Regions from separate parts of the Cobetia sp. Ld8 genome, predicted to be linked through region 2. Evidence: riboswitches for the same ligand, from Rfam matches in the RefSeq annotation. Region 2 holds a riboswitch; the other holds the start of a gene.

Region 1 (3,395 bases), on a different contig from region 2:
TCCATGACGACTCACCCACAGTATTCCATGTCAGCGATGGGGCTGCAGAGAAATTTCACACCTTTCATGTACTTGCAGCGTGCAGCACGCGGATTTCACGCCAGGCTGCGCGGCGAGACCCAGGCAGGGGCTGCCGCAAGCTCAGCATAGGACCGCGGACCGAAGGCCTCCATCGCCCACAACAGCGCACGACACAGCTCACGCTGGCCATCGAGATCGATCATGCGCCCATGGCGCGAATAGCCCTTCATGAAGGCCTGACGCTGCTCCGGCGTTTCCAGCAGCAACTCCACCAGCGCCCAGTCGAACTCGATCGGCGCCCACACCAGCGCCTCCCAATCGCTCCATACCCAGCCGGTGGCGGCGCATAGATATTGATCGGCGCGCATGTCCGGCAGACACCACACCGCGCGAGTCGGCGCCGGGAAGGTGCGCTTGAGCAGCGTGCCAAGCTCCGCACGACGTGGGTGATGGGCGAGAAAGCGCGTGACGCGGGTATTCCAGTGCAACAGCGGCATCGGCTGCGCCAGCGGCTGACCGAAGCCCGACACCGTATCCTGATGCAGGCGACCGAGCTGGTCGCCCAGCAGCTCACAGAAGGTGATGCTGAGATCACTCGGCTGCCCGCTGGACCACGGCAGGTGCCAGATGGGCGCGCCATCGAGACGCCCGAGAAAGGTCAGGGGCAGTGGCGGAATCGGCAGGCGCGCGGGCAAGGCGCCCGCCAGTCGCGTCAGCCCCTCCGGCGTCGCCCAGCGATCGGCGCCGAAGACCCCGCGCATGGCGCGCCAGAAGGGGTCATGGTCTGGCCCGGTGCGCGCCAGCTTGATGAGGCCGGGCGTGCCGCCACGCTGGCGCCATAGCCAGTTGGCGCTATCCGGCCAGGCGAGCGCCAGCGGCTCGAGCGGTTGACCCAGATAGGTCGAGAGCCGGCGGGTCAGTGACTCCTCGGGCCAGCCCCTGGGCACGGGACGCGGCTCGCCCACGGCCTCAGCCGTGCTCGGCCGCTGCGGGGGAACGGGATAACTGGAACAGGTCGAGAGATCCGGTGTGTCGGGCATGATGATCTCCTTGGGCTACACGTCTTGTTACAGTAATCCTCAGCATACCCAAGGCGTGGCACATCGGCATAGTCCGTTTCGCACGCCACCTCTGCCCTGCCCACCTGACCCGCCCCCCGACCCGCGTCGGACAAGACACCGGCAAGACAGTGACGTTACACTGTCGGCCTGGATGGGGGTGCCCGAGGATGGGCTGAGAGCCGCAGCGATACGTCGCGCGACAACCCCTGGAACCTGATCCGGTTGATACCGGCGGAGGGAATCCCCGACGCGTGCCCTGCACGGCGCGTCACCTGCTTCCTCCTGCCGGCACGCCGCCTGACCACGGAATTGCCTGTGTCGCTGGGACTCACCCTCAACAACGCACGAATCGATTACACCGGCCACACGCTGTTCCGCGATATCTCCGCGCGTCTGGAAGCCGGTAGCTGGACGGCACTGCTGGGGCGCTCCGGCTGCGGCAAAAGTTCGCTGCTGCGCCTGCTGGCCGGCCTGGAGATGTCAGACCTCCACCAGCTCGACCTCGCCACCGATGACGGTCAGCCGCTGACCGACCGCGTCGCCTGGATGGCGCAGCAGGACCTGCTGCTGCCGTGGCGGCGCGTCATCGACAACCTGTGGCTGGGCGATGACCTGCGCCGGCGGCCGCGCAATCGCAAGCTTGCCCATGAGCTTCTGGCCGCGGTCGGGCTTGAGGGCCGTGAGCAGGCCTGGCCGGACGCCCTCTCCGGCGGTCAGCGCCAGCGCGTCGCCCTCGCCCGCACGCTCTACCAGCAGGCGCCGGTCGTGATGATGGACGAGCCGTTCTCGGCGGTGGATGCCATCACCCGTCTGGAGCTGCATGATCTGGCCAGCCGCCTGCTCAAGGGCCGCACCGTCCTGATGGTGACCCATGACCCGCTGGAGGCATTGCGCCTCGCCGATCAACTGCTGGTGCTGCGCCCCTCGAGCCTCCCGGGCCACGGCGCCGAGCTGGAACGCCTGCCGGGGCTTGGCGCCGCACGCCCGGTGCCGCTGGATGACCCGGCCCTGCCACCGGCGCAGGCGCAACTGATCGCCCGCCTGCGCGATAGCGAGGAGGCCGCATGAAACGTCTGCACGCCATGCGTCACCTCGTCATCAGCGCGCTGCTCCTGCTGGGGCTTTGGCAGCTGATCATTGCCGTTACCGCCGTACCGCCCTACATTCTGCCCACGCCGCAGGCCGTGCTCGAGGTGCTGATCCAGAAGGCGCCGCTGCTGGCCCATCACGCTGGCGTCACCATCAGCGAGATACTGGCCGGGCTGGTGCTGGGCATTCTGCTCGGCCTTGCCACCGCGCTGGCGCTGGCCTTCATTCCCCGCCTGCGCCGCACGCTGCTGCCGCTGCTGCTGATCAGCCAGGTGATACCGCTGTTCGCGATCGCGCCGCTGCTGGTGCTGTGGCTCGGCTATGACATGCTGTCCAAGGTGGTGATGGCGACACTGATCATCTATTTCCCGGTCGCCTCCACCGGCTACGACGGCCTGCGCCAGACCCGACAGGGCTGGCTGGATCTTGCCCATACCCTGGGTGCCAGCCCGTGGCGCCGACTGATCCATATCCAGCTGCCCGCCGCGCTGCCGGCACTGGCCTCCGGCATACGCATGGCCGCGACCGCCGCCCCCATCGGCGCCGTCATCGGGGAATGGGCCGGTGCCAGTCAGGGGCTGGGCTATCTGATGCTCAACGCCAACGCGCGCATGGAAATCGACCTGATGTTCGCCGCCCTGCTGGTGCTGGTCGCCTTCTCCCTGCTGCTCTATTTCTCTCTGGACGCGCTGCTGCGCGCCCTGATGCCCTGGCACCGCGACCGGCTGACACGTCTGAGCTGACACGCCGGGGCTTCGAGTAACTACCGCAAGACCGCAAGATCGCGTAACCGAAAGACGCAACCACGCTCGACACAAATTGCATGAGCCTGACGACTGCCGCCCACGAACGGCAGCACCACTACCCTGTGATCACAAGGAACTCCGCCATGTCTCTTTCGTCATCGGCGCCACGGCGCAAAGCACAGCCGACACGTTCACCACGTGCCTCGCTGCTGTCCACCGCCTTCGCCACCCTGCTGACCACGCTGTGCCTGAGCAGCCTGCCAGCCACCGCCATGTCGGCCCACGCCGCCGAGGCAGAACCCGCCACCAGCACCCAGTCAGCGCCGGAAATCGTCGCTCAGCAGGCCGAGGTCGGAGTGAACGGTGACTCGGCCGCCTCGGCGCCGGTGGCAAGCCAGGAAGCCGTCGAAGCGACCGCCGGCGCCGCCGAGCAGGCCAAGAACGGTGCTGAACCGGCCGCGGATGCCCCGACAGCTGC
Region 2 (3,395 bases):
TCAAGGGCGAGTCGCCGTGGTTACCGATGATCGCTGCCATGATGAATCTGCGCTCGCGGCTGACCAGCATCAGCACGGGCGACCAGACCCAGTTCGTGCAGCGCTCGACCTTCGAGGCCATCGGCGGCTTTGCCGACATGCCACTGATGGAAGATATCTGGCTGAGTGCCCAGCTCAAGCATCTGACCCCGCCAATGAACCTGACTGCGCGCGTTACCACCAGCGGTCGACGCTGGGAGACCCACGGCGTCTGGCGCACCATCGTCAAGATGTGGGGACTGCGGCTGGCGGCCTGGTGTGGCGTCTCCCCTGCACGCCTGGCACGCCTTTACGGCTATCGCGCCGCGGCGCAGGCCTGTGAGCAGCGCGGCATGCCCCATGCGTGATACGGCGTTGCCTACCTTGCCCACAGCTGATGCCGCGTCAGAGGTGCGCCCGACTCTCATCATCTTCGGTCGCCTGCCCATCGCCGGCCACTGCAAGACACGCCTGATCCCCGCACTCGGCCCCGAGGGCGCAGCTCGACTCTATGCGCGGATGCTGAGCCATATCGTTGACCACGCCTGCGCCGCGCGCCTCGGCAAGGTCGTGGTGATGCTGACGGCCTCTGCCGAGCCGTCGAGCCAGGCACCTGAACAGGCGGCTCTGCGGGTAGCGCTGGAAGCCCGGCTGCGAAACGTTGTCGATGCCTCTGCCGACCTCACCTTCGAGGCGCAGCCGCAGGGGGAACTCGGTGAGCGAATGTCTCGGGCCATGGCCCGACATCTTCCCGAGGGGCCGGTGTTGCTGATGGGCTCCGACCTACCGGCGCTGGATAGCCAGCGGCTGCGCGAGGCAGCCCACAGACTGCGCACTCACGACGCGGTGCTGCAGCCCACCGACGATGGCGGCTATGGCTTGATCGGCCTCAAGGCGCCCTGCCAGCAAGCCTTCCTGCTGCCCCACTGGAGTCATGCCCATGTCTGCCGGGACACCCTGACGCTGCTGGCACGGGCGGGGAGAACGGCCGCTTGCCTGCCGACCAGCTGGGATGTCGATGAGCCGCGTGACCTGGAGCGACTGTCGCGCCACCTGCCGGCGCTCATGGCCGGCCTTGCCGCTTGAGACTTTCCATGAACCCGCTCACGGCTTTCTACAAACCCGCTTGAGGCTCTTCACACGTTCGGCATGCCTCCCAAAGTCGTATGCATTTTTGCTCACACTGCCCTTCTTCTACGCCTCAGGGCTGTTACACTCGCTGCATCGTGACTCACATGTCACAGCTTGACGGGGTGCCGGTAAGACCGGCTGAGATGTCATGCGCAGGCAATGTCCTTGCGTGAATGACGATCCCGCCGAACCTGATCCGGCTAGTACCGGCGTAGGGATCAAGCGCGAAGCGATGCCACTCGATATCGTCACCACTTTCTCACGGTGACTGTCGGCACCTCCCCCGCTTTCCCCTGCTCCTGTTCCGGTACTGGCCACGCTTGCGCCAGAGACCTGTCGCCCCATCACGGGTCGTCAGCACGCTCACCGAGGGATGCGTCATGCCTAGTTTCAACGACCTGACCAGTGCCTGCGCCGAGGAATGGCGTGACTATCTCGAGCACGACTTCGTTCGCCAGCTGGGCGAAGGTCGTCTGCCGGAGGAGTCCTTCCGCCATTACCTGCAGCAGGACTACCTGTTCCTGATCCACTTCGCGCGCGCCTGGGCGCTGGCCGCCTACAAGAGCCGCACCCTCGCGGAGCTGCGTCAGGCCACCGCCAGTCTGGACACCATCCTCAATACCGAGCTCGATCTGCATATCGGCTACTGCAGCGAGTGGGGCATCAGCGAGGATGACCTGAGCGAGCTGCCGGAATCCCGCGCCACCCTGGCCTATACCCGTTACGTGCTCGATTGCGGCCAGCGCGGCGACCTGCTCGATCTGCACGTGGCGCTCGCGCCCTGCCTGATCGGCTACGGTGAGATCGCCGAGTGGCTGCTCGATCAGGACACCACCGAGATCGAGAACAACCCGTACGCGGACTGGATCGCGATGTACTCAAGCGATGACTTCAAGGAAGCCGTCGAAGCCGAGCGTGAATGGCTGGATGCGCGACTCTCGGAAGTCTCGGAGCGTCGATTGGGTGAACTGGTCGATGTCTTCCGGGACGCCACGCGACTCGAGATCGACTTCTGGCAGATGGGCCTCGATCGCGCTTGAGTCATGACAGACTGACGTCCCGGCGCTCGCCATGAGCCGCTCGGGATGACGCCATCCCCATGGATGGCACGACTGACAGGCCAACAGAGCCTGGATGCGAGAATGCTCCCCGGGGCAAGCCTGACGCTTCGGGCAACACCCTCGCATTGAAATCTGAACACGCTTGACGGGGTGCCGGTGGAACCGGCTGAGATCCTGCATGCATGCTTCGCCGCCCTGACGCGCGAGCTTGCCAGCAAGGGGTCCCGTGGAACCTGAACCGGTTAGGACCGGCGTAGGAATCAAGCTGATGGCCAGCCGCTGCGCGCGGCCGCCTCGCTCCCGGGCCACCTGCTGGCAAGGAGTCGGCGACGACCATCCTCTCCCTGCGCACGGTCTTCCCATGATGACGTCAGCCGTGACGTCGCCCTTTGAGGAGACCTGCATGAGCACTGCCCCGACGACACAAGACCCGCAAGCCACCAACGCCGCCGAGTCACCGCTCGCCTCGCAGCCTGAGGCTGCCCCCAAGGCACGCGCGCGTGCCGGTCGCAAGGATGGCAGCCGCCACCTCGCCAGCGAAGCACAGGTCGACGCCGCCGCCATCGCGCCGCTGAGCGGCTCGCGCAAGATCTATATCGAAGGCTCCCGACCGGACATCCGCGTGCCCATGCGCGAGATCGGCTGCTCGCCGACCCAGACCTCCAGCGGTCTGGAAGAGAACCCGCCGATCGTCGTCTACGATACCTCCGGCCCCTACACCGATCCGGCGGTCGAGATCGACATCCGCCGGGGTCTGGCGCCGCTGCGCGAGAAGTGGATCGAGGAACGCGGTGATACCGAACAGCTCACTCAGCTGAGCAGTGAATATGGCCGCGTGCGCCAGGCCGACCTACGCCTGTCGTCCCTGCGCTTCGAGCTGGACCATCGCCCGCGTCGTGCCCTGCCGGGCAAGAATGTCACCCAGCTGCACTATGCGCGCCAGGGCATCATCACCCCGGAGATGGAATACATCGCGATTCGCGAGAATCAGCGACGTATCGCGCTGCGTGAGGAATATCAGGGCAGCGAATCCGTCGAGAGCATTCTGGGCCATCAGCACCCAGGCCACAGCTTCGGCGCCAACCTGCCCGACGAGATCACCGCCGAATTCGTGCGTGAGGAAGTCGCACGCGGCCGCGCCATCATTCCCGCCAACATCAATCACCCGGAAAGCGAGCCGATGAT

The links. A riboswitch is a leader RNA that binds a small molecule or an ion and turns the genes downstream of it on or off. The one in region 2 is predicted to bind thiamine pyrophosphate.
Region 1: another riboswitch for thiamine pyrophosphate. It lies ahead of ACJJV2_RS11145 (ABC transporter ATP-binding protein); the one in region 2 lies ahead of tenA (thiaminase II).

Annotation. Positions count from the first base shown of each region.
Region 1 is NZ_JBISHF010000008.1:45,652-49,046, forward strand. It holds gene ACJJV2_RS11140 (hypothetical protein) at 96-1,061, opposite strand; TPP riboswitch at 1,226-1,339, shown strand; gene ACJJV2_RS11145 (ABC transporter ATP-binding protein) at 1,398-2,150, shown strand; gene ACJJV2_RS11150 (ABC transporter permease) at 2,147-2,914, shown strand; gene ACJJV2_RS11155 (ABC transporter substrate-binding protein) at 3,061-3,395, shown strand, end outside.
Region 2 is NZ_JBISHF010000006.1:495,798-499,192, reverse strand. It holds gene ACJJV2_RS03820 (TIGR04283 family arsenosugar biosynthesis glycosyltransferase) at 1-386, shown strand, start outside; gene ACJJV2_RS03815 (TIGR04282 family arsenosugar biosynthesis glycosyltransferase) at 403-1,104, shown strand; TPP riboswitch at 1,258-1,384, shown strand; gene tenA (thiaminase II) at 1,530-2,189, shown strand; TPP riboswitch at 2,347-2,487, shown strand; gene thiC (phosphomethylpyrimidine synthase ThiC) at 2,614-3,395, shown strand, end outside.